DNA from 4 places in the Marinobacter sp. JSM 1782161 genome. Region 2 is predicted to be linked to each of the others. Evidence: predicted binding sites of a transcription regulator. Region 2 holds the regulator's gene; each other region holds the start of a gene.
The links. Region 2 encodes FliA, which starts transcription of late flagellar genes. Its sites were predicted from a motif close to CTAAAGTTTNNNNNNNNNNNGCCGNTAA; they were not measured.
Positions count from the first base shown of each region.

Region 1: a site for FliA is predicted at 2,813-2,840, ahead of GQB00_RS01090 (flagellar protein MotY). Genes of this name have one in related genera too.
Region 3: a site for FliA is predicted at 4,132-4,159, ahead of motA (flagellar motor stator protein MotA). Genes of this name have one in related genera too.
Region 4: a site for FliA is predicted at 2,841-2,868, ahead of GQB00_RS14535 (methyl-accepting chemotaxis protein). Genes of this name have one in related genera too.

Region 1 covers NZ_WSSA01000002.1:240,914-248,405, reverse strand. The annotation lists gene GQB00_RS01100 (penicillin acylase family protein) at 1-164, opposite strand, end outside; gene GQB00_RS01095 (argininosuccinate synthase) at 446-1,660, opposite strand; gene GQB00_RS01090 (flagellar protein MotY) at 1,858-2,763, opposite strand; gene pyrC (dihydroorotase) at 2,935-3,969, shown strand; gene rnt (ribonuclease T) at 4,048-4,683, shown strand; gene GQB00_RS01075 (TRAP transporter substrate-binding protein) at 5,033-6,001, shown strand; gene GQB00_RS01070 (TRAP transporter small permease) at 6,004-6,591, shown strand; gene GQB00_RS01065 (TRAP transporter large permease) at 6,607-7,492, shown strand, end outside.
Region 2 covers NZ_WSSA01000003.1:71,683-79,174, forward strand. The annotation lists gene GQB00_RS13040 (protein-glutamate methylesterase/protein-glutamine glutaminase) at 1-917, opposite strand, end outside; gene GQB00_RS13045 (chemotaxis protein CheA) at 931-3,093, opposite strand; gene GQB00_RS13050 (protein phosphatase CheZ) at 3,107-3,898, opposite strand; gene cheY (chemotaxis response regulator CheY) at 3,916-4,302, opposite strand; gene GQB00_RS13060 (RNA polymerase sigma factor FliA) at 4,475-5,215, opposite strand; gene GQB00_RS13065 (MinD/ParA family protein) at 5,283-6,095, opposite strand; gene flhF (flagellar biosynthesis protein FlhF) at 6,204-7,475, opposite strand.
Region 3 covers NZ_WSSA01000002.1:1,244,516-1,252,007, forward strand. The annotation lists gene queG (tRNA epoxyqueuosine(34) reductase QueG) at 1-396, shown strand, start outside; gene orn (oligoribonuclease) at 363-911, opposite strand; gene rsgA (small ribosomal subunit biogenesis GTPase RsgA) at 1,049-2,092, shown strand; gene motB (flagellar motor protein MotB) at 2,093-3,052, opposite strand; gene motA (flagellar motor stator protein MotA) at 3,080-3,931, opposite strand; gene GQB00_RS05520 (sulfurtransferase) at 4,320-5,135, shown strand; gene asd (archaetidylserine decarboxylase) at 5,141-5,998, shown strand; gene epmA (EF-P lysine aminoacylase EpmA) at 6,012-6,995, opposite strand; gene efp (elongation factor P) at 7,083-7,492, opposite strand, start outside.
Region 4 covers NZ_WSSA01000003.1:373,527-381,018, reverse strand. The annotation lists gene fabA (bifunctional 3-hydroxydecanoyl-ACP dehydratase/trans-2-decenoyl-ACP isomerase) at 353-865, shown strand; gene fabB (beta-ketoacyl-ACP synthase I) at 875-2,092, shown strand; gene GQB00_RS22100 (helix-turn-helix transcriptional regulator) at 2,073-2,582, opposite strand; gene GQB00_RS14535 (methyl-accepting chemotaxis protein) at 2,971-4,665, shown strand; gene GQB00_RS14530 (MFS transporter) at 4,738-5,946, opposite strand; gene GQB00_RS14525 (hypothetical protein) at 6,144-6,470, shown strand; gene GQB00_RS14520 (GFA family protein) at 6,506-6,940, shown strand; gene GQB00_RS14515 (membrane-bound PQQ-dependent dehydrogenase, glucose/quinate/shikimate family) at 7,215-7,492, shown strand, end outside.

The DNA of each region.
Region 1 (7,492 bases), on a different contig from region 2:
AACTGGCCGTCAGACGGTGTGAGCGGATCCGCTGAGGCGTCATCCCCGGAACCACCATCCCCGTCAAAACACCCGCCAAGCAGGATACTTCCGGCAACAGCCACTCCGAGGGCACGCCACGGCGTCCGTCGGGCAGCGCCCGATCCCTTTTTGAAATGCTTCATGGTTGTTTTTCCGTCTTATTGGAATTGTTGGAAATGAGAAAGAGTCGAAAAACGACTCATCAACCAATCTAGCAGAAGGCAACGGCCCCTCCCAGCAAAAACTGAGTCACAATTCACCTTTTAAACGAGGACTTTTCCGCACGGCCAGAAGACGATGAAAACCGCTCCCGGCGCGGGTCGGTAAGCAGTGGCAGATCCGGATTCAGGGGGCAACAGGTTATGGAAGAACTGGGCGGGAAAAGAAGAACAGGAGACCGCCGGGCGGCGGCCTCCTGGCAGGATCAGCTCAGCTTGCGACCTTTGCTGGCCGCAATCCGCAGACGCAGGGCGTTCAGCTTGATGAAGCCTTCCGCGTCTTTCTGATCGTAGGCACCCTGGTCTTCCTCGAAGGTGGCGATCTTCTCGTCGAACAGGGAATCGTCGGACTTGCGGCCGACCACTTCGACGTTGCCCTTGTAGAGCTTCAGACGCACGGTACCGTTGACGTAGCTCTGGGTCTGGTCGATCAGGGCCTGCAGCGCCTCACGCTCCGGTGACCACCAGTAACCGTTGTAGATGACCTCAGCGTAGCGCGGCATGATGCTGTCTTTCAGGTGCGCGACTTCGCGGTCCAGGGTGATGGACTCGATGGCGCGGTGGCCACGCAGCATGATGGTGCCGCCCGGGGTTTCGTAGCAGCCGCGGGACTTCATGCCCACATAGCGGTTCTCGACGATGTCGATGCGGCCGATGCCGTTGTCGCCGCCCACCTTGTTCAGGTGGCTCAGCACTTCGTGCGGCTTCAGACGCTCGCCGTCGATGGCGACGATGTCGCCCTTCTCGTAGGTCAGCTCGATGTAGGTCGGCTGGTCCGGCGCCTGCTCGGGAGCCACGCTCCAGCGCCACATTTCCTCTTCCGCCTCGGCCCACGGATCTTCCAGCACCATGCCTTCATAGGAGATGTGCAGCAGGTTGGCGTCCATGGAGTAAGGGGACTTGCCCTTCTTCTTCTCGACCGGGATGTTGCGCTCTTCGCAGTAGGCCAGCAACTTCTCGCGGGAGTTCAGGTCCCACTCGCGCCAGGGGGCGATCACATGAACGCCCGGCTTCAGGGCGTAGGCGCCCAGTTCGAAACGGACCTGGTCGTTGCCCTTGCCGGTCGCACCGTGGGAGATGGCGTCGGCGCCGGTCTCGTTGGCAATGTCGATCAGGCGCTTGGAAATCAGCGGTCGGGCGATGGACGTGCCCAGCAGGTACTCACCTTCGTAGATGGTGTTGGCGCGGAACATCGGGAACACGAAATCGCGCACGAACTCTTCGCGCAGGTCCTCGATGTAGATTTCCTTGACGCCCAACGCTTCGGCCTTGGCTCGTGCCGGCTCGACTTCCTCGCCCTGCCCCAGGTCCGCTGTGAAGGTTACGACTTCACAGTTGTAGGTGTCCTGGAGCCAGCGCACGATGACCGACGTGTCCAGGCCACCGGAATAGGCCAGCACCACCTTATTGATATTTGACATGTCCATGCTCCGACTCGATCAGAATAGGAACACCAGCGGCCGCCCCGAGGCGGTTCGCCAGCCGTTCCTACAATGGATGAACGACGCCCCGGCGTGTCAGCACCGGTGCGACCGATTCAGAATGAAGGCGCATATTGTACGGCAGCGCCGCCGCGCTTCCAATTGCAGCGTGCAAATGGTTGCCCGGACGGGCATGGTCAGCCGTTGCTGCGAGGGTCGATGTCCGCCTCGGCCTGCTGCAACGAGCGGCGCTCGCCCTCTCGCTCCAGGCGAACCGTGGTGCGGCGGTTGTCGGCCGGGTTACCGGAGGCCGGGTAGCGCTCGCCGTGGTAACGGGTGACGATCTTGTCGGCCGCGATGCCATTGGCCTTGAGATACTCCGCCACCGCATTGGCGCGGTTCTCGGACAGGGTGCGGTTGTGGATGCGGGTGCCGCTGCGATCGGTGTGGCCATCCACGAAGATCCGCGCAATGCTGTTGTCGGCGTGAATGAACTGGACGATCAGGTCGAGGCGATCCAGATCGGCATCGCTGAGCCGGGCACTGTCGAGCTTGAAGTGAATCCGCGAGCGCTTGATCTGGTCGAAGTTCACCGGGAGCAGCCCGGCGACGCAGATCTGGTAGTCCTGGTAAGTGCCGGCGAAGTTGATGTTCGACAGCTGGACCCGGACCGGCTCGCTGGAGTAGCGGGCTTCGCTGGTCACCGTCGGCGCCATGCCCTTGAGCAGACCGTGAACCATGGCCATCGCCCGCGGCGTATCGACTTCCACCGAACGCTGCTCGGTGGTCACCTGTACCCGCCCCAGACGCGTCGGCGCGACGCCGGGCCGCCAACTCGGCGCTTCGACGTTTAGGTAACCGGCGCCCACTTTCATCAGGCGGATGTCCGACTCCAGGTAAAAGCGCAGCTCATCGCCGGCCCGATGCTGGAACACCGCTCGACCGTACCCGGGCACCTCATGGGTCAGCGAACAGCTGAAAACCGAGGAGGCCAGATACCATTGGCTGTTTTCGATGCCGGCGCCGTAACTGGCCGCTTCGGTCCCCGTCAGGGGGAACGCCAGTAAAGGAACGACCAGCAGGGGGCGCAGAGAACGTCGCATCGCCGATAACCCGTGGTGACTGCGTGAAAAAGTTGCGTTGACTCTTCACCTATCGGCCGCCCGGCGCGAAGCTTTAGCCGTTCGCCGGAAATTTCCCGGCCGTCCATCCAAACGCCGGGTCTGGTATACTCCGCAGCAAATTCTGTTCACCGGATTGGAAGATTGACGCCCATGACCACGACCCTGACGCTGACCCGCCCCGATGACTGGCACCTGCACGTACGCGATGGCGAGGTATTGGCCGATGTCGTTCCGGCCACGGCGCGCTGCTTCCGGCGGGCGATCATCATGCCCAACCTGGTGCCACCGGTGGTCAACGCCAGTGACGCCCTAGCCTATCGTCAGCGCATCATGGCCGTGCTGCCCGAGGGCGCGGATTTCGACCCGCTGATGACCCTCTACCTGACCGAGCAAACCACCGCCGAGGACATCCGCCAGGCGCGCGAGGCGGGTGTGATCGCCGCCAAGCTCTACCCGGCCGGCGCCACCACCAATTCATCCTCCGGCGTGACCGATATCCGCAACATCGATGCGGTGCTGGAAGCCATGAGCGAGTGCGGCATGCTGTTGCTGGTGCACGGCGAGGTCACCGACAGCGACATCGACATCTTCGATCGCGAGAAGGTTTTTCTCGAGCGTGTGCTGGCGCCGACCCGGGAGCGCTTCCCGGACCTGAAGGTGGTGCTCGAACACATCACCACCGAGGATTCCGCCCAGTTCGTGCTGGAAAGCGAGCGCAACCTGGCCGCCACCATCACCCCGCAGCACCTGCTCTACAACCGCAACCACATGCTGGTCGGCGGCATGCGCCCGCACCTGTATTGCCTGCCCATCCTCAAACGCCAGCGCCACCAGCAGGCCCTGCAGGACGTGGTGGTTGGCGGCGATCGCCGTTTCTTCCTGGGCACCGATTCCGCGCCCCACGACACCAGCCGCAAGGAAAGCGCCTGCGGCTGCGCCGGCTGCTTCTCCGCGCCGGCGGCAATCGAACTCTACGCCGAAGCCTTCGACGACCTGGGCGCGCTCGACAACCTGGAAGCCTTCGCCAGCTTCAACGGCCCGGACTTCTACGGCCTGCTGCGCAACACGGACACCATCACCCTGGTGCGCGAGCCCTGGACCCAGGCTGAGAGTCTGCCGCTGGGCAGCGGTCGTATCACACCGCTGCGGGCGGGCGAGCAGATCCGCTGGCGCCTGCAGGCCTGATACCGGCGGGCCGCAACCGAATCAAGTCATTAACAGTAAGGGTACTCAGTGATCGAGGAAGACAAACCAACCTCCCCCATGGCCGCCCGTTTTCGCGGCTTTCTGCCTGTCGTCGTGGATGTGGAAACCGGCGGATTCAATGCCGACACGGACGCCCTGCTGGAGGTGGCTGCGGTCCTGATTGAAATCGACGATGACGGCTGGCTGCAGCGCGGCGAAACGATCGCCTACTCGGTGCATCCGTTCGACAACGCCAACCTGGAACAGTCGGCCCTGGATTTCACTGGCATCGACCCCTGGGATCCGGAGCGCGACGCAGTGCACGAGCGCGATGCCCTGAGCGACGTTTTCGGCCCGATCCGCAAGGCGGTGAAGCGCAACGAGTGCAAGCGCGCGGTGCTGGTCGGCCACAACGCCACCTTCGACCACAACTTCCTGTTCGCCGCGTCCGACCGCTGCGGCATCAAGCGCAACCCGTTCCACCCCTTCTCCACGTTCGACACCGCCACCCTGGCGGGCCTGGCGTACGGGCACACGGTGCTGGCGAAGGCCTGCAAACTCGCCGGCATCCCGTTCAGCAATCGCGAAGCGCACTCCGCGGCCTACGACGCGGAGAAAACCGCCGACCTGTTCTGCGGCATCGTCAATCGCTGGAAGGAATTGGGCGGCTTCCCGCCGCCGCAGGTGGAAGAAGCGTCCGACGAAACCGAGTAAGACCGGTTCCGCCAGCAACCGCCAGACATGCCCTCTCCAATCCCGCACCCCGGCCTTTCCGCAAGGCCGGGGCTCACCGCCGCTCCCAGGCTCGACTCCGGCGGCCATACGCCAGCATCGCCCACCCTGCAACCGACGCCCCTCCCGACAAATTGCTGATGCGCAGATGCTTCGGGGATCACGTATGGATCAGTTAAGCTCAGCTTATCTTCTCGTTAAGACTACCTCATTGAATTCAGTTTGGGTTAGATCAAGTATTGGCCTGTAGGACGCCGAACAAGCACAACGATGCCAAGCGTGTCCACCAACTTGAGAAGACAACAAGTCCAATGACTCTCAGGAGAAAACAATGAAGTCTCTCGCCAAAAGCATCCTTGCTATTTCCCTTGTCTCCGGCGGCATTGCGGCTCATGCCCAGGCTGACGAACTGATCTTCGCCCACGGTGCCAACCCGGGTAACCCGCGCTACGAAGCGGCTCAGGTATTTGCCGCCATCGTGCCTTCCTGCTCTTCGGACCTGACCGTCAACGTCGCGCCTTCGGCCACCATGGGGGATGACGCCGAGATGCTGACGTCCGCCACCGCGGGCATTATCCAGATGAGCGCCAACTCCCAGGGCACTCTGGCCCAGATCGTGCCGGAAGTGGGGGCGCTGGGGCTGCCGTTCCTGTTCGAGAATGAGATGGCCGTCTGGCGGGTACTGGACGGCCCGATCGGCGACCAGCTGGACAAGAAGGCCCAGCAGTCCGGGCTCAAGATCGTGACTTTCTGGGACAACGGATTCCGCAATGTCACTCACGCGGACAAGTTCGTAAAGGAACCGTCCGACCTGGAAGGCATGAAGATCCGCACACCGCCGGATCAGGTCGCCATCGACATCTTCAAGGCCCTGGGCGCCAACCCCGCACCGCTGGCCTGGAGTGAGCTGCCGACGGCCCTGCGCAGCGGCACCTTCGACGGCCAGGAGAACCCACTGACCAACATCTATTCGGCCAAGCTTCACGAAATCACGCCCTACATCTCCATGACCGGCCACCAGTACCAGAGCACGCCGGTGGTGGCGGGCCTCGGCTGGTGGCAGTCCCTGTCCGACGAAGACCGCCAATGCGTTACCCAGGCCGCCAAGCAGGCCGGGTGGTACCAGCGCGGGCGCAACTACATCATGAATCAGGACCTGAAGACCGCCATCAAGAACGAGGGCGGACAATTCGCGGATGTGGACCGCGACGCATTTGTCGAAGCGACCGAATCCGTCTACAAGAAGTACGAAGAGGAAATGGGTAGTTTCGTCAGCGACCTGCGCAAAGCGGCGGACTAACCATGAATACTTTCGAGGTGTCTCCCGTGAACGTGGACGCACAGGCGGTGGCGGGGCGTAATCGCTCCGGCGCCGTCCGGGCCCTGATCCGGAAAGCGGCCGGTCTCATTAACCTGTCCGGGGCGGCGGTAGTCGTGGTGACGCTGGTGACCATGTTTGCGGCCATCCTGCTGAACGTGATCCTCCGCTACTTCTTCGACAGCGGCATCACCTGGGCCTATGAGATCCCGGCCATCCTGTTCCCCTGGTGCGTGGCCGGCGGTGTCGTGATGTCCGCCGCCCAGGGGCGGCACATTGCCGTCGACGTCATCATTGGCCTTCTGCCCGCGCCTCTGCGCCGGGTCCTGGCCATAGCCATCAACGTGTTTGTCAGCCTGGTGTCGGCCGGCGTCGTCTATTACTCGATGCCGATCATCAAGGCGTCGCAATTCAGCCGCCTGGCGGAAACTGGCATCCCCCAGATCTACGGGTACGCCAGCCTGGTGTATGCCTTTTCGATGGTCGCCGTCATCGGATTACTGACGGCCATTGACTACCTGAGCGGCCGCCGGGTTGATGCCGACGATCCGACAGCGACCAACTACAGCTAAGGCGGGAGAATAACAATGGCGTCTTTACTGATTTGGGTCTTCCCCATCCTGCTACTGATCTCGGTGCCTGTGGCGTTCGCGATGATCGGTGCATCCGGTATTGCCCTCCTGGTGGAAGGCAAGTCCCTGGCGGTGCTCGGGCAGCGCCTTTACACCCCAACCCAGAGCTTTCCCATGCTGGCCATCCCGTTCTTCATCCTGGCGGGCAGCCTGATGATGTCAGGCCGTTTCGGTGAGCACCTGGTGGCGTTCGCGAAACTGTTGGTCGGCCGCTTCCGCGGCGGCATGTGCCACGTCAGCGTCGTCGGCTCAGTCATGTTCGGTGGCGTTTCCGGCTCGGCGGTGGCCGATGCCTCCGCCCTGGGCAACGCGCTGATCCCGGTCCAGAAGAAGAGCGGTTATCCCGCGGGCTTTGCCGCGGCGGTCAACGCGTCGTCGTCGACGGTGTCGGTGCTGATTCCGCCTTCGATTCCCCTGATTCTCTACGGCCTGGTGTCCAACACCTCGATCATCGACCTGTTCGTGGCAGGTATCATCCCCGGGGTTCTGCTGGGCGTCGGCATGCTGGCGCTGACCTGGTTCTCGGCCATGCGGCGGGGCTTTCCGCCCTCGCCGGTCGAAGGCGGCTGGAAGAAGTGGAAATCCGAGCTCAAGCACGCCTTCCCGGCCCTGCTGATGCCCGTCTTCGTGATCGGCACCCTGCGATTCGGCATTGCCACGCCAACCGAAGTTAGCGTCATGGCCGTCGGCTATGCACTGATCGTCGGCTCCGTGGTCTACCGGGACATGAGCTGGTCCGGCATCCTCCGCGCCCTTCTGGAAACCGGTGTGATGACCGGCGCCGTCATGGTCATCATCATGGCGTCTTCGGTGATCCAGTGGATCCTGACCCTGGAGCAGG
Region 2 (7,492 bases):
CCCAGGGTCTTGCCCGGAAAGCTACGCGCCAGCGAGCCGAAGGTCACGTCGACACAGGGCTTGTAGGTCAGGCGCGCATCGCTCTCGAGGATACGTACCCGCCCATGCGGCCCCTTGTTCTCGATCATCATCTGCTTGCCACCCGGCGCCAGCAGCGCGAGCCCCGGGCGCAGCATGTCGCCGTCCTCCGCCTGGCGCACCTCGATCTGACACAGCTTGTTGAGGCGATCGGCGAAAGCGGGCGTGAAACTGGCGGGCATGTGCTGGATCAGGACGATCGGCGACGGGAACCGGGCCGGCAGGCCGGTCAGCACCCGCTGCAGCGCAATCGGGCCGCCCGTGGAGGTGCCGATGCCCACCACGCTGAAACTGGGTGGCGAGGCCTTGCGCGACGGGCGCGGAGCTTCCGTTTCCGACTCGGTATCGCGGCGCGGCGCCGAGGGTCGGGCCTGGGGCCGAACCGGCGTGGAGCGGGATTCGGGTACCGACGGCGCCACCGGCGCCGGCCGGGAGCCGGGTCGACTGCGAGCCACGTCGAGGATGCGTTCGCGCAGGATGCGCTGCAGCTCGCTGTTATCCCGCGCGATCTCCTCGAAATTCTTGGGCAGGAAGTCGACCGCGCCGGCCTCCAGCGCGTCCAGGGTGACCCGGGCGCCCTCGTAGGTCAGGGACGAGAACATCAGCACCGGCACCGGCCGGCGCTTCATGATTTCGCGGACCGCGGTGATGCCGTCCATGATCGGCATCTCGTAGTCCATGGTGATGACGTCAGGACGCAGCTTCTCCGCCTGTTCCACGGCCTCGCGACCGTTGGTGGCGGTGCCCACCACGCGAATGTTGCCGGAGGCGTTGAGGATCTCGGTCAGCCGTTTCCGGAAGAATCCGGAATCGTCGACCACCAGGACGGATACCGACATGCGCGCCTCCCTGTTATCCGTAATGCTGCAGCAAGCTGGGCACATCGATAATCAGGGCGATCCGACCGTCCCCGGTGATGGTGGCTCCGGCCATGCCGGGTGTGCCGTGCAGCATGCGACCGAGCGGCTTGATCACCACCTCTTCCTGGCCGATCAACTGGTCGACCACAAAGCCCACCTGCCGGGTGCCCATGGCCACGATCACCACGTGTGCGTTCTCCGGCTCGGGTTCGCCGGCAGCGCCGTGAACCAGCCAGTTCTTGATCTTATAGAGCGGGAACACCTTGTCCCGCACCACGATGCATTCGCGGCCATCGACGATGTTTTTCTTGGTCAGATCCAGGTGGAAGATCTCCACCACGTTGACCAGTGGCAAGGCGAACGACTGATCTCCCAGCATGATCATCAGCGTGGGCATGATGGCCAGGGTCAGCGGCACCTTGATAATGATCCGCGACCCCTTACCCAGCTCCGACTCGATACCGATGGTGCCGTTGAGCTGGCTGATCTTGGTCTTGACCACGTCCATCCCGACGCCGCGGCCGGACACGTCGGAAATCTGGTCCTTGGTGGAAAAGCCCGGTGCGAAGATCAGGTTGTAGCATTCGCTGTTGGTCAGACGGTCGGCGGCTTCCTGTTCGTAGATGCCCTTCTCCACCGCTTTCTGGCGCAGCTTGTCGGGATCCATGCCGGCGCCGTCGTCCTCGATCACCAGCAGGATGTGGTCGCCTTCCTGCTCGGCGGACAGGGTCACCTTGCCCTTGCGCGGTTTGCCGGCATTCTCACGCACATCCGGCGCTTCAATGCCGTGGTCGACGGAGTTGCGCACCAGGTGCACCAACGGGTCCGCCAGCGCCTCGACCAGGTTCTTGTCCAGGTCGGTGTCCTCGCCGTGCATTACGAGGTCGATTTCCTTCTTGAGGCTTCGGGCCAGGTCGCGCACCACCCGCGGGAAGCGACCGAAGACTTTCTTGATCGGCTGCATGCGGGTGGCCATCACCGCCGACTGCAGATCCGCCGTGACCACATCCAGGTTGGACACGGCCTTGTGCATCTCGGTGTTCTCGCTCTGGTCGCCCAGGCGTTGCAGGCGGTTCCGCACCAGCACCAGCTCGCCCACCATGTTCATGATGTCGTCCAGGCGCTTGGTATCAACCCGCACCGAGGCCTCGGCCGTCGGCTGGGCGTCGCGCTGGGGTACCGCCGGCGAGGCCGGTGCTTTCTTGTCGTCAGCCGCTGGCTTGTTGTCGCCTGCACCCTGAGTGCTGGCAGCGGCGGGCTTCTGCGCCGGGCCGGTGGCCGGGCCCTTGCCCTTGCCGTGGAGCTCGTCCAGCAGGCTCTCAAACTCGTCGTCGGTGATCTTGTCGTCACCGCCGGCAGCGGCCTCCGGCGCCTTGCCGGCCGGCACGTCGGGGCTGGCACCGGCGGCGCCCTTGAACTGGCCCTTACCGTGCAGCTCGTCGAGCAGATTTTCGAATTCGTCGTCGGAGATCTCGTCGTCGGCGGCCGCGGCGCTTTCGTTGCTCTTGGCGGCATCCGCCGGCGTGCCGCCGTGCTTGCCCTTGCCGTGCAGCTCGTCCAGCAGATTCTCGAATTCGTCGTCGGAGATCTCGTCGTCCTGGTCGGCGTCGCCGGACTCGCTCTTCTCACCCTCCAGGGCGTCGAGCAACTGTTCGAACTCGTCGTCGGTGATGTCGCCCTGGTCGGCGCCACCGGCGGGATCGCTTTCAGTTGGGGCTGGCTGACGGTCCTCCACCGCCGGCTCGGCGGTTTTGGGCGCCGCACCTTCCGGCTCGGCCAGCGCGTCGAGGGCTGCGATCAACGCAGGGTCGGCCGGCGTTGGCTCTTCCCGGTTGCGCACCTGGTCGAACATGGCGTTGACGTTATCCAGCGCTTCGAGCACCACGTCCATCAGATCGGACGTCACCTGGCGCTTGTGGTTGCGCAGGGTGTCGAAGACATTCTCGGCGGAATGGCAGCAGTTGACGAGCGCCTCCAACTGGAGGAAGCCGGCGCCGCCCTTGACGGTATGGAAACCGCGGAAAATGGCATTCAGCAGGTCGCTGTTATCCGGCTGCTGCTCCAGGTCGACCAACTGCTCCGACAGTTTTTCGAGAATTTCTCCAGCCTCGATCAGGAAATCCTGGAGAATCTCTTCGTCAGCATCTAACGCCATGCAATGTCCTCACTTAAAAACCAAGGCTGGACAGGAGGTCATCGACATCATCCTGGCCGGATACGACATCCTCACGCTCGTCGGCGTGCATCTGCGGACCTTCCCCTTTCTCGATCGCCCGGGCCGGTTCTTCGCCCAGTTCATGGACGGTGCCGGTAATCTGGTCAACATGGCTGGCCATGACCACCAGGCTCAGGAGGTGCTCCTCCACTTCCTTGACCAGGGCGGTGACCTTCTGGATGACCTGCCCGGTCAGATCCTGGAAGTCCTGCGCCAGAAGTATTTCCGACAGGTGTGAGTACAGGATTTCCGTGTCGTTCGCGGTCTGGTCGAAGAAACGATCGATGCGGTGGTACAGTTCGCGGAATTCACCGGCACCGATTTCGCGACGACGCAGTTTTTTCCAGTCGTCGCGCAGTGCCAGGGCTTCCTCGCGCATGGCGCTGGCCTTGGGCATGGCCTCCTCGACCAGGTCCATGGTGCGGTTGGCGGCGCTGCCGGTCATTTCCACAACGTAGGCCAGCCGGTCCGAGGCATCGGTCATCTTGGACAGCGCTTCGCGCTGTTCGGCGTTCTGCGGATCGATCTGGAAATTGCGAATCGCTTCGTGGAGGCTGCGCGTCAAACGGCCAACCTCGTGGTACAGGCTCTGGTCCCGCACGTCGTTGAGCTCGTTGATCAGACGCATCGCCGCCGCGTAATCCCCGGCATCCACCTGCGCCTTGAGGTCAGTCGCCTGCTGCTTCAGCTTTTCGGTGACTTCAGGGTCGAGCTTCCCCGCATTGTCGTCTTTTGGATTGCCCATGATTGGCGCTCTGATATTCAGGACTGGATGCGTTCGAAGATCTTCTCAATCTTTTCCTTGAGGACCGCTGCCGTGAACGGTTTCACCACGTAGCCATTGACGCCGGCCTGGGCGGCGGCCACGATCTGGTCGCGCTTGGCTTCGGCTGTGACCATCAGGATGGGCAGGTCCTTAAGCATGTCGTCGGCACGACAGGCCTGCAACAGCTCGAAGCCGGACATGCCCGGCATGTTCCAGTCGGTGACGAGGAAGTCGTACTTGCCGCTCTTGAGCATGGGCAGCGCTGTGTTGCCGTCGTCGGCCTCGTCGGTATTGGTGAAACCGAGGTCGCGCAGCAGGTTCTTGATGATGCGCCGCATCGTGGAGAAATCATCCACGATCAGAATTTTCATGTTCTTGTCCAATGGGACCTCCAATCGTTACAACCCGGGATACCAATCGTGCCGGCCCGCCTCCTTCTGACCGGCCACACCGTGCCGGCGGGATCAAAAGGCACCGCCTATTCTGTCCAGTCCACGGACGCTGTAAAGCACCCGTTACCAAAAACTACAGTTTGTACCGTTCTCTAGTGTCGAATCAGCTCGATTGCCAGTCGCTCAGGCGCGCTTTCAGACGCAGTGCCGCCTGACTGTGGATCTGGCTGACGCGACTCTCGCTGACGCCGATGACCGCGCCGATTTCCTTGAGGTTAAGCTCTTCCTGGTAATACAGACTCAGGACCAGCTTTTCGCGCTCCGGCAGCCCATCGATGGCCTGGGCCAGACTGTGCCGGAAACCGGCTTCGGACAACTCCGCATAGGGGGCGTCAGATACCGCATCTTCATTGTCTATCGGCACCTCGCCGGATTCATTTAGCTCATCGAGACTAAAAAGTCGTCCTCCGCTCGAATCGGCGAGGCAGGCGTGGTATTCGTTGAGCGTCATTTCCAGCTCGGCGGCGACGTCCGCATCCCTGGCTTCCTCGCCGGTACGGGCCTCGACGGCCTTGATGGCCTGCGCGATGCGACGGGTGTTGCGATGGACGGAGCGCGGCACCCAGTCACCCCGGCGGATCTCGTCAACGATCGCGCCACGGATACGGATACCGGCGTAGGTTTCGAAGGAAGCGCCTTTATTGGCTTCGTATTTTTGCGCGGCCTCCAGCAGGCCGATCATGCCGGCCTGCATCAGGTCTTCCAACTGCACAGAGGCGGGCAGCCGCGCCATCATGTGCAGCGCGATCTTCTTCACCAGCGGCGCGTGATCCTCGACCAGTTGCCGGGCCGCACTCCGCTCACTGCTTTGTTGGTAGATTCCAAGGCCTTTTGCCAACGTCATCAATCCGGATTACCCAAACAGCCCGTTTGACCGCCATACCACCTGCCCTGTCGGCCGGCGTACTGCATCAGGCGTCAACCAGACGCTCTACGAAAAATTCCAGGTGCCCCCGCGGCGACGACGGCAATGGCCAGTTGTCGACTTTCTGGGCCAGGGCCTTGATGGCCAGCGACGCCTTGGCGCGGGGATAGGCTTCGAGCACTGCACGCTGACGTTGTACCGCTTTCTTGACCGCTTCGTCGAACGGGACGATGCCCTCATATTGTAGTGCAACATCCAGGAATCTCTCGGTCACCCGGGTCAACTTGCCGAACAGGTGCTTGCCTTCCTGGTCGTTGCGTACCTGGTTGGCCAGGATGCGGAAACGGTTAGTGCCGTAATCACGGTTCATCAGCTTGATCAGGGCGTAGGCGTCAGTGATGGAGGTGGGCTCGTCGCAGACCACCAGCAGCAGCTCCTGGGACGCTCGCAGGAAGCTGACCACGGATTCGGAGATGCCAGCCGCGGTGTCCACGATGAGCACGTCGATCTGGTCCCCCAGTTCACTGAACGCGTTGATCAGTCCGGCGTGTTCCATCGGCGTCAGTTGAGTCATGCGCTGGGTGCCGGAGGACGCCGGAACGATCTTGATGCCGCCCGGCCCGTCCACCAGGACGTCGCGCAGGTCGCACTGACCGTTCAGCACGTCGGACAGGTTGTGCTGGGCGGTGATGCCCAGCAGCACGTCGATGTTGGCCAGTCCCAGATCAGCGTCCAGGACCACCACACGACGCCCCATCTGAGCCAGGGCAATGGCCAGATTGACCGAAACGTTGCTCTTGCCAACGCCACCTTTGCCGCCGGATACGGCGATCACCTGAACCGGGTTTGGTCTACTCATGCCGGGTACAGTCTCTCACGACAGGTTGTGATTCTCTCGGCCGGTTCCGACCGGCTCTGTGTATGGACGGCTCCAGAACGATCGGCGGCTCCGGCAACCTTCCCGTATTCAGGCACCCGCTGCGACCATGGACGTCTCCCGCATCTGGCGCAGGCGTTCCACACCCAGGCGGACCAGCGGTGCGGACTGCGCGGGATGGATGTCTTCGGGAATGCGCTGGCCATCGGTGTAGTAGGCCACCCGAAGTCCGGTTTCCATGGCGAACCCGAGTACCTCGCCGAGCGTCAGGGCTTCATCCAGCTTGGTCATGATACACCCGGCAGGATTCGCCATCTTATAGCAATGCCACGTGGATTTCATGATCCGCGGCTGACTGGTGGCCGACAGCACGAGGTAGGGCTTGACCGGGTGATCGCTCGACGCCAGCTCTTCCAGCTGCTCCTGGTGGCCGCGATCGGCGTGGGTCAGGCCCGCGGTGTCGATCAGTACCAGACGCTTGTCGGACAGGTCGTCCAGAATCCGGTCGAGGGAATGGCTCTCGTCGACCACGCGTACCGGCACATTGAGGATGCGGCCGAAGACGAACAGCTGCTCATGGGCCGCCACCCGGTAGCGGTCGGTGGTGACCAGCGCCAGGGAATCCGGACCATGCTCAAGCACATAGCGCGCCGCCATCTTGCCGATGGTTGTGGTCTTGCCGGAGCCGGTGGGGCCGACCAACGCGACGATACCGCCCTGCTCGACAATCTCCTTATCCTGGGTCCGAACCCCCGCGGCGAGGGTCCGCAGCGCCTTCTTCCAGCCTTCTTCAAGGCGGCAGTGGCCCTGGTTACGGGCCAGTGACCCGGCCAGCTGGCTGGACAGACCAAACTCCTCCAGGCGCTCCGCCAGACGCTGCTGGCTGGCGACGGCCGGTTCCGCGGGCTGGGCTTTGCCTGGAGTCCGCTCACGACGCTCGTTGACCATGTCCCGCAGCGAATGAATTTCGGCACGCATGGCTTCCAGAGCCGCCTGCGTGGTATCCGGCGCCTCGCTCTGGGGCTCGGCATTTTCCGCTACCTCGGCGAATACGTCCGGCTCGCGCGGCTGGCGCTTTTCGCGGATTTCACGAATGCGGTCGCGGGAACGGCCGAGTTCTTCCTCCAGGCGGCGATGCTGTTCCGCCTGCATTTCGGCCAGGCGCGCGCCGTTGGTGGCATCCACCGCGGCATTGCCCAAACGCTGGCGCGCCAGATTCTCGTCATAATCAAGGGCCGTCACGATTTCGACACCGCCATCCACCCGTCGGTTGGACAGGATGACCGCGTCCTCGCCCATTTCCAGGCGAACCATCTTCAGCGCTTCGGCCATGGTTGGCGCAAAAAACCGTTTTACCTTCATGATGACTTTCCTCCGTC
Region 3 (7,492 bases), on a different contig from region 2:
GGCAACCGCGTATTCGGCTGCGACGACTGCCAACTGGTCTGCCCCTGGAACAAGTTCAGCAAGCCCAGCGACAAGGACGACTTCCAGCCCCGACACCACCTGGACAACAGCGAGCTGGCAGAACTGTTCCTGTGGACCGAGGCGGATTTCCTCAAGCGCACCGAAGGCTCGGCCATCCGCCGCACGGGCTACGAGGGCTGGCTGCGCAACCTGGCGGTGGGGCTGGGCAACGCCCCGTCAACCATTCCGGTGATCGAGGCGCTGAAACACAGGGCCAACCATCCCTCGGAACTGGTTCGGGAGCATGTGCACTGGGCGCTCAGGCGGCATGGGGTTGCTGACTTAGGCGCCGCTGACGTCGATTACGGTTCCAGACGGAAGAACTGTTCACGATAATGCCGCAGCTCGTCAATGGAGTCGCGGATGTCATCCAGGGCCAGGTGAGTCCCCTTCTTTTTCACCCCCGCCAGGACGTCCGGACGCCAGCGGCGGGCCAGCTCCTTGATGGTGCTCACGTCCAGGTTGCGGTAGTGGAAAAAAGCCTCCAGGGCCGGCATGTAGCGCACCAGGAAGCGGCGGTCCTGGCCGATGCTGTTGCCGCACAGGGGGGATTGACCCGCTTCGAGGTGCTGCTCAAGGAAATCAATCGTCTGGCGCTCGGCGTCCGCCTCCGACAGATCGCTTTCCTTGACCCGCTGGGTCAGACCGCTTTCGCCGTGCGTCCGCGTGCACCACTCATCCATGCTGTCGAGCAGGCTGTCCGGCTGGTTAATGGCCAGCACCGGTCCCTCGGCGATCGTATTGAGGTCGGAATCGGTCACGATGGTGGCGATTTCGATGATCCGTTCCTGATCCGGGTCGAGCCCGGTCATTTCCAGATCGATCCATACCAGTCGATCGGCTGCGGCCATGATGGTTACTCCTGCAGATTTGGGTAATACGGTGTGATTGCCGGGCGCTGGCCCCGTATAATCGGCGCCAACCAGGCTGCCAATGATGGCACATTTAGCCGGACAGGCAGAAACTCCAGCAGGCAAAGACACGACCCATGGCAAAACGTCGGCTCAACAAGCAGCAGAAATGGCGCATCGAGAAAATCCAGGAAGAGCGCGCCGCCCGCGCCTCACGAAGGGAACGGGACATTGACCGCAAACTGCAGTCGGGCGAGCTGGGGGACGAGCAAAGCGGGCTGATCATTGCCCACTTCGGCAAACAGATCGACGTGGAAGTGCTTGAAGGCGAGCAGCGCGGCGAGATCACCCGCTGCCACGTGCGCACCAATCTGGGCCCGCTGGTCACGGGCGACCGCGTGATCTGGCGCCCCGGTGCCGACGACCTGGGCGTTATCGTCGCGCTCCAGGACCGGGACAGCCTGCTGCAACGCCCTGACAAATTTGGCCAGCTCAAGCCCGTCGCCGCCAACATCGATCACATCATCCTGGTCATCGCGCCGGAACCGGAGCCGCACGACAACCTGGTCGACCGCTATCTGGTGGCGGCGGAGAACTGCGACATCACCCCCGTCCTGCTGCTCAACAAGACGGACCTGCTCAGCGACGACAATCGCTCGGCGATCAATGCCCTGCTGGAGCGCTATCGGGGACTGGGCTACCAGGTCGAGCAGACCTCGGTGCACCATGCCCCGGAAGAGGACTCCACCATTGAGCGTCTGCTGAAGGACCGAACCAGCGTGTTCGTCGGCCAGTCGGGCGTGGGAAAATCGTCCATCATTCGCCGTCTGCTGCAGGACAACAGCATTCGCGTGGGCGACGTGTCCGAAAGCACTGGCAAGGGCGTACACACCACGACCACCGCCCGCCTGTTTCACCTGGGCAACGGCGACCTGATCGACTCACCGGGCATCCGCGAGTTTGGTCTCTGGCATATGGATCCGGAGCACCTGGAGTACGGCTTCCGGGAAATCCGGCCGCTGATCGGCACCTGCCGCTTCCGCAACTGCCGGCATCAGGCCGAACCCGGCTGCGCCCTGCTGGAAGCCGAAGCCAGGGGCGACATCAGCCCGGAGCGTATGCAGAGCTTCCGCCGCATCTATACGGAAATGGAGAATTCGGACTGGCAGCAGCCCGGCTGACTACCAGTTCACCTCGTCGGGATCGGCCTCGGGCTGGGGATCGTACCAATCGCCTGACCTGAGCTGGTCCAGGGCCGCGTCGGACTCGGCCTCGGACGGCTCGGTCAGGTCGATGACCGGCTGCGCACCGGCACCGGAATCCGACTGCATTTCCTGCACCGTCTTGTTGTTGAGGACGATGATCGCGATGCGGCGATTGACCGGCGCCCGCGGGTTGTCCTTGTCGAACAGCACCGAATCGCTCAGCCCGACCACCCGACCGATCTGCCCGGAGCGCACACCGCCGGCCACCAGCGCGCGTCGGGCGGTATTGGCGCGATCTGCCGACAGCTCCCAGTTGGTGTAGCCGGGACGACCCACAAACGGTGTGGCGTCCGTGTGACCGGTGATGCTGAGCTTGTTCTGGACCTGGCCCAGCGGCTTGGCCAGTTCGAACAGGATATCCTGCGAGTAGTACTTCAGGCGCGCACTGCCACTGTCGAACATGGGACGCTGGGAGCGGTCGACGATCTGGATTCGCAGCCCTTCGTCGGTGATATCGATCAGCAGCTGATCCTTGAACTTCTGCAGGGTCTCGCTGCTCTCGATCTGCTCCTGGAGATCCTGGAAGAGCTCCTGCATCTGGCGCTGCTCCAGGGTATCCGCCAACTCCTCGATGGTCTGGTCTTCCAGACGAACCTCGGAGTCGGCGACATCGGCCGTGGACGCATCAACCACAGACGCACTGCCGCCCAGATCGATGGGGTTGCGACTGGCCGCCTCGGTGAAACCCACCGGATCCTTGAAGTAGCCGGAAATCGCCTGCTTCTCTTCCGGCGTTGCAGTCATGGTGAGCCACATCACCATGAAGAAGGCCATCATGGCCGTCGCGAAGTCGGCAAAGGCTACCTTCCAGGAGCCACCGTGATGGCCGCCGGAAACCTTCTTGACCCGTTTGACGATGATCGGCTGTTCTTCCACGGCGAACCTCAGTAACCAGCCAGCGGCTTACTTGGAGCGGACATGATCGTTGAGCTCCTGGAACTCCGGCCGCTTGTCACTGGGCAGCGCCTTGCGGCCAAACTCGATGGCCATCTGCGGGGCCTGTCCGGCGACCGTCGCCAGGATGGCGGATTTGGCGCATTCGTAGGCGCGCAGTTCGTATTGGGCCTGGTGTTCCATAGCGGTGGAGGTGGGCCCGACAAAGCCATAGCCCATCCAGATCCCCAGGAAGGTACCGACGAGCGCCGCGGCCACCTTTTGACCGATCATCTCCGGCGGACCGCCCAGCAGACTCATGGTGATCACGATCCCCAGCACGGCCGCCACGATCCCCAGCCCTGGCAGGGCGTCCGCCACCTTGGCGACGGCGTGGGACGGCTCGTGCAGCTCATGCTCGCGATTGTCCAGCTCCTTGTCCATCAACCCTTCGAGTTCGTGGGGCGCCATGTTGCCGGAGCTGATGATGCGCATGTAGTCGGTAATGAAATTCAGCAGTTTCTTCGACTTCATCACCGCCGGATAGCTGGTGAAGATCTGGCTTTCACCGGGATTATCGATGTCTTCCTCGATGGCCATTACGCCCTGCTTGCGCGACTTGTCGAACAGGTCGTAGAGCAGACTGAGCAGATCCAGGTAGAAGGCCTTGTTGAAGGGCGAACCGGTCAGCAACCGCAGCATCCCGGAAATCGTTTCCTTGATGGTGTGCATCGGGTTGGAAATGATGAAGGCGCCGATGGCCGCGCCGAAGATGATCAGCACTTCGAGCGGCTGCCACAGGGCCATCAGCTGCCCCTTGGACAGCACAAAACCGCCCAGCACACTGGCCGCGACTATGATTGCACCGAGGATTAATGCCATTTGCTGCTAACTGCCTCTATTTCTAGCCTGCCCGCCCGGCCCGATAGCCGGTACTGCCGGGATTCAGCCCCTGGCACGCGGATACGATTTGACGGGAAAGGTGAACGCTGGCCCCGCTGACACCGGTCGTGCCCTGGCGCCTGTTGAGGAGCCCCCGGAATGTCGAAAAAGATTCCGGAGCCATTCCAGCACTTTCCTGCATATCGGCACGAACGGCGCCAGCTTGAGCGTCCGTTGGACCGGAAATTTTTCAGAATCATAGCAAGAGCCGGCATTGAGCGCGAAAAATGCGCCCCTGCACAACCCGGTCTATCCTCCCCCCGCGACTCGTCGCCAATCTGTTAAGATGCCGCATCACTGACCAACGATACGGACTGCGAGAGCAACCATGCCCGACCTGCCCCTGGTGATTGAAACAGACACCCTGGCGTCACTGATCGATAACGAGGAGGACATCCTCATCATCGACCTGTGCCATCCGGAGCGCTACGCCAGCGGCCACATTCCGGGTGCGGTCTATGTGCACCCCCAGGAAACGCTGCTGGGCTACCCGCCGGCGCCGGGCAAGCTGCCCACGGTGGAAGCCCTGCAGGAGCTGACCGCCCGGATCGGCCTGACGCCCGACAAACCCGTGGTGGTGTACGACGACGAAGGCGGTGGCTGGGCCGGTCGTTTTATCTGGCTGCTGGACTGCATCGGTCACGAGCACGCGAGCTACCTGAACGGTGGCTGGCTGGCCTGGCAGGCGGAGGAGCGGGAGCTGACCACCGACGTACCGGATCCGCAGCCTGGCCACTACCCGATCATCATCCGCCCGGAACCAACGGCCACGCTGGACGAAGTGCTCAAGGGACTCGACTCCCCGGACCAGGTCATCTGGGACGCGCGCTCGCCCGGGGAATACTACGGTCAGCGCATCGCCGCCGCCAAGGCGGGACACATACCGGGCGCCCACAACCTGGAGTGGACCCAGTTGATGGACACCACCCGGGAGTTGCGACTCAAGCCCGATGCCGAACTGCGTGAACTGCTGGAACAGCACGGCTTCAAGCCATCCCGAACACTGATCACTCACTGCCAGACCCACCACCGGTCCGGCCTGACTTACCTGGTTGCCAAATACCTCGGTTACCCGAAGGTCCGCGCCTACGCCGGATCCTGGGCCGAATGGGGCAACCACCCCGATACTCCCGTGGAGACGTAATCCCGATGCAAGAAAAGCTCTTTGTCATGAGCCAGTACCTGGCGCCCCAGCTCGGCCTGTCCCGGCTGGCCGGACGCCTGGCAGACAACGACCGGGTTCCGGCACTCAAGGACCGGGTCGTGCGCTGGTTCATCGAGCGCTATGGCGTGGACATGTCCGAGGCGGTCGATGCCGACCCAGCCGCCTACGCCAGCTTCAATGACTTCTTTACCCGCGCGCTCAAGCCCGGCCTGCGCCCGGTTGATGACGATGCGAAAGTGATGACCAGCCCGGTGGACGGCGCCATCAGCCAACTGGGCACGATCGCCGACGGGCGTGTATTCCAGGCCAAGGGACAGACCTTCAGCCTGAACGAGCTGCTCGGCGGCGATGCCGAGCGCGCCGCCCCGTTCGAGGACGGCCAGTTTGCCACCATCTATCTGGCTCCCAAGGATTACCACCGCATCCACATGCCGCTGGCAGGCACGCTGCGGGAAATGGTGTACGTGCCCGGCCGCCTGTTCTCGGTCAACCCGGTCACCGCCGCCAACGTGCCCAACCTGTTCGCCCGCAACGAGCGCGTGGCGGCGATTTTCGATACCGAATGGGGGCCGATGGCGATGGTGCTGGTGGGCGCCATGATTGTTGGCAGCGTGGAAACCACCTGGGCGGGCGTCGTCGCGCCCGGCACCGGCAAGGTCAGCAGCGTGGACTATTCGGCGGAAGAGCCGATCCGATTCGAAAAGGGCGAGGAAATGGGCCGTTTCCGCCTGGGCTCAACCGTCGTCCTGCTGATGCCCAAAAACAGCATGAGCTGGTCGGATAACCTGCAGGCCGAAACCGTCCTGCGTATGGGACGCCCCATCGGCCAGCGCGACGACTGATCAGGCGGGCGACTCAGGCCCGCTCGATCGGAAACGCCAGCACATCACTGATATCGCGGGTCCCCAGGGCCCGCATCAGCAGACGATCCAGCCCCAACGCGACCCCGGCACAATCCGGCATACCCGCCGCCAGCGCCTCCAGCAGCGCTTCATCCAGAGCCATCTCCGGCTTGCCATGTTGCCGGCGCAAGGCGTTGTCCGCCTCGAAACGCCGGCGCTGCTCGTCGGCGTCGGTCAGTTCCCAATAGCCGTTACACAATTCAAGGCCATCCAGGTAAAGCTCGAAACGATGCGCCACCCGATGACCGTCCACGTCCCGCACCCGCGCCAGGGCCGCCTGACTGGCCGGATAATCGTGAATGAACACCGCCGGCACGCTTTCCAGTGCAGGTTCCACCTGGTGCGTCATGATCACATCGAGGCAGGCGTCGCGATCCAGTGAGTCGGCGAATGCCGCGTCACCCGCCAACGCCGCCACCCGGCCCCGAAGTTCGATCAGGCTCACGGTAAACGGATCCAGCCCCGCATAACGCAGGAAGGCCTCGCGGTAGGTCAGGCGTTCCGGCTCCGGCAGGTCGAGCCAGCCGCACACCAGAGCCGCCACCTCGTCCATCAGGGCCTGATCGTCGAAATCCGGCCGATACCACTCCAGCAACGAGAACTCGGGATTGTGACGCACCCCCCGCTCACCGTCGCGAAACGCCCGGAAAACCTGGTAGATCGGCCCGCTCCCCGCCGCCAGCAGGCGTTTCATGTGGTACTCGGGCGAGGTCTGCAAAAAAGCCTCGCCGCCACCGCCGCAGCCGGCTACCGGCAACAATCGGGCGGTGACGCAATCGAGATGCAGGTCGGACACGCCATGTCGCGCCAACACGGGGGTCTCCACTTCCAGCACAGCGCGCTCGGCGAAGAACTGGCGGACATGAGCCAGCAGTCGCGCACGCTCGCGCAGCGCCCGCAGGGACGCGGTCGGTGGCCAGGATGGGGAATCAGTCATGTCGTGCGGGTTCAAGATTCGAGGAAGGTCTGAGATCAACCGGCGACGCGGCTTCCCGCAGGAAACCGCATGCACCGACAGGGCGGATCAGTTGGTTTTGACCCGGCTGACGTACTCACCACTGCGGGTATCGACCTTGAGTACTTCGCCAATGGTGATGAACAGAGGAACGTTCACAACCGCGCCCGTGGACAGGGTCGCCGGCTTGGAGCCGCCCTGAGCGGTGTCGCCTTTCATACCCGGATCGGTATCGACCACTTCCAGCTCGACAAAATTGGGCGGGGTCACGGTCAGCGGCGCGCCGTTGTACAGGGTAACCGTGTAGACGTCCTGCTCCTTGAGCCATTTCAGCGTATCCCCAACAGCTTTCTCGTCCGCCGGATGCTGTTCGAAGGAGCCGTCGGTGGCCATGAAGTGCCAGAATTCGCCGTCGGTGTAGAGATACTCCATCTCCTGGTCCATGACGTCCGCCGCTTCGAGGCTCTCACCGGATTTGA
Region 4 (7,492 bases), 300 kb from region 2:
CTGCGGCGGGTTCGTTCGACTATTTAAGTAGTATGGAAGAAAACCGGAAAAATCCCAGTTGTTCCTGAATAGCCGGATCCTATAAAGCGGGAGTCGCCAACGAATCCCGGACCGTCTTTCAGGGTTCATCCTTCCCAGGATAAAGCGTTCGCTCCAACACCCAGAACGTCACAACAAGCCAACTCTCGACCAAACAAGGCCTCCAATAGCCCCAACCTAACGACCTCTTAGCCCCCTTTCGGTCAAGGATCGTCAACGACGGGTCAACGGGTTTGAGCCGGGCATTGGCTAGTGTGGAAGACCTCATTCAATGGTGCGCCGGTCCGGTATCGGCGCAAAGCGGAGGTGTTCCATGATCGAAGCCAAGCAATTTGATCGTCAGGCCCTGGAGGCCTGCGGTCAGGGCCGTTTGTTTCCCGGCGAGGTGCGTCTGCCGATTGACGAGATGCTGATGCTTGATCGCATCACGCACATCGATGCCAACGACGGTGCTTACGGGCAGGGCAGTCTGGAGGCGGAGCTGGATATCCGGCCCGATCTCTGGTTTTTCCGCTGCCATTTCGTCGACGACCCGGTGATGCCCGGCTGCCTGGGGCTGGACGCCCTGTGGCAGTTGATCGGTTTCTTTCTGGGCTGGAGCGGCGGCGAGGGCAAGGGCCGCGCGTTGGGGGCCGGCGAGATCCGTTTCTTCGGCCAGGTGCTGCCCCACAACGAGCGGGTGACCTACCGGCTGGATATCAAACGCGTCATCCGCCGCAAGCTGACCATGGCCATCGCCGACGGCAGTCTGTCCGTGGATGGCCGGGAGATCTACACCGCCCGGGACCTGCGGGTCGGGCTGTTCACCAACACCGATGCATTCTAGGAGGTCGATATGAGACGGGTTGTCGTGACAGGAATGGGCATTGTGTCGAGCCTGGGGCGCAATCGGGAACAGGTCCTGGATTCCCTGAAAAGCGTCACGCCGGGCATTGGCTTCAGTGAGCAGGCGCGCGATGCCGGGTTGCGCAGCCAGGTGTGCGGGCAGATCGACCTGGATCTGGCCGAGGAGATTGACCGTCGCCACCTGCGCTTCATGTGCCCGGCCGCGGGTTACACCTACCTCGCCATGGCGGAAGCCATCGAGCAGGCGCAGCTCTCGCCCGCCGCTATCCAGGACGAAAAGACCGGTGTGGTCATGGGCACCGGTGGCGCCTCCACCGTGGAGCTGATGTCGGCGATCGACACGCACCGTGATCGGGGCCTGCGTCGGGTCGGCCCCTATCGCGTGCCGCGTACCATGGGGAGTTCGATCAACGCCTCGTTGGCGACGGCGTTCGGGATTACCGGGGTGAACTACGGCATCACGTCCGCCTGTGCCACCAGTGCGCACTGCATCGGCCACGCGCGGGACTTGATCGCCATGGGGTGTCAGGATGTGATGTTCGCCGGCGGTGGCGAGGACATCCACTGGAGCCTGAGCCTGCTGTTCGACGCCATGGGCGCGCTCTCGACACGCTACAACGACACGCCCGGGCGGGCATCCCGCACCTACGACGCGGAGCGCGACGGTTTCGTGATTTCCGGCGGTGGCGGCGTGCTGGTGCTGGAGGCGCTGGAGCACGCCGAGGCGCGCGGGGCGACGATACTGGGCGAAGTCGTCGGGTTCGGGGCGACCTCGGATGGCGCCGATATGGTCGCGCCGTCGGGGAAGGGCGCCGTCCGCTGTATGCGGCAGGCTCTGGCCGGTATCGATGAGCCGGTGGCCTACATCAACACCCACGGCACCAGCACGCCGGCCGGCGATATCACGGAGCTGGAAGCCATTCGCGAGGTCTTCGGTGAGGACATGCCCATGCTGGGGGCCACCAAGCCCCTCAGCGGCCATGCACTGGGCGCTGCCGGCGTACACGAGGCCATCTACAGCCTGCTGATGCAGCAACAGGATTTCGTGACACCGTCGGCCAACATAGAAACCCTGGACCCACGGGCGGAGGGCTATCCGCTGGTGCGGGAAGCGGTCGCAGACCGGGAGTTGCCGCTGGTGATGAGCAACAGCTTTGGGTTTGGCGGTACCAACGCGTCCCTGGTGTTCAGGCGATGGTCTGCCTGAAGGCGCCCGGCGACAGGCCCATCCAGCGCTTGAACGCGCGGCAGAATGCGCTGGGTTCAGAGAAGCCCAGCCGTTCCGCCACGTCAACCAGCGGGCGATCCGCGTCCTTCAGCAGGGTGATCGCTTGTTCGCGCCGCACATCATCGAGCAGGCGGCCAAAGGTCAGGTTTTCCAGCCGGAGCTTCTTGTAGAGCGTGTGCCGGCTCATGTATAGCCGTGACGCGATGGTTTCGGCCCGCACCGGCCCCTGTGCCAGCGCCTCGGCGATCAGCGGGCGGACCTTGAGGCTGAAGGTCAGCGACGGCAGCCCACGCGATTGGACCAGTTGCCAGAGTCGCTGCAACTGGGAGGGTGAGAGCGCCATGGTCGGGCTGTCCAACTGCTCTGGTGTCGTCTCGGTGTAGCGGCTTAAAAGGCTGGTGCTGATCCCCGCGGACCGGAGGTAATGGATCATCGCGGCAACCAGATTGGCAAAGGCGTCGGTCTTCATGACGTTCCGTCCCCCTGGGGCAAGTGCTCAAAAGTGCTCAACGGACTGTGAATTAATTTCAGCGTACACGTGTTAGCTGAAAGTGTCTCCGCGAACCTTGCGCCGGGTCAAGTCCGGTTTCGCTGAAAGACGGGGTCGGGTTGGGGCAGGCCACGCCGGGACTGGCTTTCTACTCTTGTGCCGCTGGTGAACCTGACCACCCTCCGGTGGCTCGCCTGATGTCGATGCCCCCGGAAACAAAACCCAAACAATTTCCCCCTACAGCCTTCCCCAACGCGGCCGTTACCCTCCGTATGGGCAGGCAGGATAGCCCGTCGCAACATCCACTCTGTTCCAGGCCTCGTTAAGGACGAACCCGGCTGTACGAGCGACCCAAAACAGGATTGCCATGAAGAACCTGACCATCCAGACGCGCGTTCTTTTGCTGGCCCTGGTGCCGGTGATTGTGCTCACCGCACTGCTCAGCACCTACAACCTCAAGCAGGCGCAGGGCATTGGCGACGAGGCCGTCTCCGGCTTTTCCGATGCCATGATGGCGACCAAGCGCCAGGAGTTGCAGAATTACCTGCAACTGGCGCGGTCCTCCATCGCCCACCTTTATGATCAGCCCGGTTCGGCGGACGACCCCGAGGTGCGCGAGAAAGCCATGGCGATCCTGCGTCAGCTGCGTTTCGATGACGCCGGCAGCATGGGCTATTTCTTTGTGTTCGATACCGACGGCATGACCGTGGCCCACGGCGCGAATCCGTCGCTGGAAGGCAAGAGCCTGTGGGATTTCCAGGATCCCAACGGCAAGTACCTGGTGCGCGAGCTGGTCAAGGCGGCCCGGTCCGGCGGCGATTTCGTGTCCTACGAGTGGGAAAACACCGGGACGGGTGACCCCGAACCCAAGCTGGCCTACGCGGAGATGCTGCCCGAGTGGAATGTGCTGATCGGCACCGGCTTCTGGATCGACGGCCTGGAGAAGCAGAAGGCGGCCCTGGCCAGTGACGTGGACGAGTCCCTGGCCGACGCGGTGATCGGGTCGGTGACCACGTCCGTGGTGGCGCTGGTGATCATCGTGCTGCTCGCGCTGGTGGTGGTGCGTAGCATCATCAAGCCGCTCAAGAACGCGGTGACCGCCATGAACGGCATCGCCAGCGGCGACGGCGACCTGACCCGCCGGCTGGACGTGGACGGCAACCACGAGCTGGGGCAACTGGCCGTGGCGTTCAACAGTTTCGCCGATCAGGTGCACGAACTGGTGGAGCGGGTGCTGTCCTCCACGCGCACGCTGAACGACGCCACCAACGAACTCAACGAGGTGATGAGCGAAGCGGAACAGGGGGTTGAGCGCCAGACTTCGGAGAGCGACCAGGTCGCCACGGCGATGAACGAGATGACCGCCGCCGCCCAGGAAGTGGCCGGCAACGCCAGCGAGGCTTCCACCGCGGCGGATCATGCCCACGCCGAAGTCAGCGATGCGCAGGGTCTGGTGCATCAGGCCACCGGCGTGATCAGCGGTCTGTCCGAACAGGTGCAGCAGGGCGTGCAGGTGATCGAGAAGCTGGGTGAGGATTCCCGCAGCATCGACACGGTGCTGGAAGTGATCCGCGAGATCGCCGACCAGACCAACCTGCTGGCGTTGAACGCGGCCATCGAGGCGGCCCGGGCCGGTGAGGCCGGGCGCGGCTTTGCGGTGGTGGCGGACGAAGTGCGGACGCTGGCCAGCCGCACCCAGGAGAGCACCCAGCAGATTCAGGGCACCATTGAGCGCCTCCAGTACGGCGCCGGAAACGCGGTGGAACTGATCGGCTCCATCAGCGAACGCAGCGAAGCGACGGTGGCGGAGACCCGCCAGGTGAGCGAGGCGCTGCAGAAGATCGGCACGGCGGTGCGCACCATCACCGACATGAACACGCAGATCGCCAGCGCGGCGGAAGAGCAGACCAGCGTGTCGGAAACCATCAACCAGAACGTCCACCAGATCGTGACGATCACCGAACAGACCGCCCAGGGCACCCGCCGCGCCGGCGAGACCACCCAGCGGCTGAAGGCGTTGGCGGCGGAAATGTCGGAGCAGGTGAGCCGCTACAAGGTCTGAACGACCCCGCCTAAACCCGATTGACCCACTTCGCGCCGGTGCGGCGGGCGTGAAGTGGGCGTCGCCTTCGCGTCAGGCCCCGGCTCGCGCCAGGCGCCAGCTTCCCGGCACCAGTCGGTCCCCCGGCAGGATAAACGGCACCATGGCCATCTGGACGCCGGTGCCCACCAGCATGATCAGCCAGGCATTGGTCAGGTCCGCTGTCTCCTGGCGGATCATGCCCGCCACCAGCGGCATCAGGCTTGCCAGAATGTAGCCGCCGCCCTGCACGAAGCCCATCAGCGCGCCCGCCGCGCGTTCGTCGTCGAGATGCTCCATGGTGACGATCAGCGCCAGCGGGAACATCGTGCCGATCGACAGCCCCAGCGCCACGATCGCCGGCCAGACCAGCGCGTTGGGTGCGACGATCAGGGCCAGGAATCCGGCGACGCCGAGCGCGAGTACGGTGAACAGCAACTGGCGGCGATCCGGAAAGCGTGGCAGGACCACGGACAGCGACAGGCCGGCGCCGACTTCGATGAGCGTCAGCACGCCCAGCAGCAGGCCGCTGAAAGCGGGGCTGTGACCCAGTTGCGTGTAGAACGGCGGCAGCCAGGCCAGCACCAGGGTGTAGGCCGAGGTGCCGATGCCGAAAAACAGCAGCAGGAACCAGGCGCGGCGCGAGCGTACGGGCAGGGCAAACCGCTGCGGCGCGGGAGAGGGGGCAAGGTGGCGTGTGGAGCGGCGCCAGACTACGGCGGCGATGAGCCCCAGCGCGCTCCACACCGACAGGGCAAACGGCCACCCCAGCCACTCGGCGAACGGAGCGGCGGTGCCGGCGGCGACGGCCGATCCGGCCATGATACCGGTGGTGAACAGCGCCATACCCTGGCCGGCGCGCTCGCCCAGCCGGTTCTTGATGTACGCGGGCATCAGCGCCTGCACCACGGCAATGCCGACGCCGCCCACGGCGGCCGTCAGGATGAGCCATTCGTTACTGTGTCCAAACCCGCGAACCAGGCTGGCCAGGGCGATCACCAGCACCGCCAGACCCACGCCTTTCCAGGGGCTTATCCAGCGTTGCAGAACGCCGCCGAACAGGGCCACCAGGCCCATCGCAAACACCGGCAGTGTGGTCAGAAATCCGGCGCCGACGTCGGTCAGCCCCACGTTGAGCTTGAGCGTATCGAGGACCGGCCCGATCGCCGCCATGATCGGGCGCAGGTTCAGGCCGATCAGGAAAATGGCCAGCCAGATCAACAGACGGCTGTGGCGAACGGGCGGATCTTGAAGGGCTGGCATGGGCGGTCTCCTTACCTCTGGAAGACGCAGGCTACCCGGCAATATATCTTTGCGTCAAGATAAATGCTTGCGACGGATTGGCGAACTCATTGTTGGCGGACGTCATGTCATGGTGGGCCAGCGCCCGACATCCGGTCTACGCTTGAAGGCAGCCGCTCAACGGCGTTCGGGCCCCACCGGCTAAGGACATGCCGGACGTGTTGAGCGATCTCCCTGATCGCAATGGAAAAGGATTGACCATGACGCTCTCCAAACGCTCGCTTGCCTTGTTGTGTTGTCTTGTCTCAGCGCTGTTCACCGCCGCCACGGCCTATGCCTGCACCCGAGCCGTCTATCTGGGGCCTGACGATCGGGTTCTCACCGGCCGCAGTATGGACTGGCGCCAGGAGTGGGAGGGCAACCTGTGGATCCTGCCGCGCGGCATCGAGCGGGCAGTTCGAGCCGGCCGCGCCGTTCGAGTTCATGGCGGCGGAGTAGCGTTGAAGGTCATCGAAGGCGTAAGGTGGTTGAGAATTGATCGATAATCAGGGCGGCGCGTGCAGCCATCGGGGAGGTCATTATGAGCGACCAGCCTACCTACAGGGGGAGCTGTTTCTGCGGAGACGTTCAATTCACGGTGACGGGGGAGCCGGACGCGATGGGCTACTGTCATTGCGAGTCCTGCCGGCGCTGGTCAGCCGGTCCGGTCAATGCGTTTACGCTGTGGAAACCGGACGCGGTTGAAGTGACCCGGGGCGCCGACAACGTCGCGACCTATAACAAGACGCCGGCGAGCTATCGGAAGTGGTGCAAGACCTGTGGCGGCCACGTCTTTACCGATCATCCCACCATGGGACTGACGGATGTCTATGCCGCGGTGATCCCGGATTTCCCGTTCAGGCCCGCCATCCACGTGCATTACCAGGAGACGGTCCTGCCGATCAAGGACGGTCTGACGAAGATGAAGGATGTCCCGGCGGAGATGGGCGGTTCCGGCGAAACGCTGCCGGAGTAAGCCTTTTTCCGGACGTTCGTGTCCCGAGCGGCCACCTTGGGTGACGCGGCCAGTGCGCCAGGGGCGCCGAGTGCTGGCCGCTGTCTGTTTCGAATAGCAAAACCGGCATATGAGTGGCGCGAAAAGCCATTGATTTGTCAGCCTTTACGTATTGCCCCGTCTTACCCTCTTCATCAATCATGAGCTTGCTAATCTAACCTGAGCAGCGCCCGTGTTGCGGTCCCTTCCGTAATCCACGGCGCTGTTGTCTGTCGATCAACAGGAAGTGCATTCAATGACCTCACAATCCGATGCGTCAGGCGGGGGCCGCTGGTTCCTGTCCCTGGTTGGCGTTTTATCAGCGCTCGTCGGCATCGCCCTGCTGGTGGGCGGCGTCTATCTCATTACGCTCGGGGGCAGTTGGTACTTTGCCCTGATGGGGCTGGCCACGACCGCCGCCGGCGTGCTGATCGCCCGCAAGCGTCCGGCGGGCGCCTGGCTGTTTGGCGCCGCCTTCGTTCTTACCATCATCTGGGCCCTGTTCGATGCCGGGCTGGACTTCTGGCCGCTGGT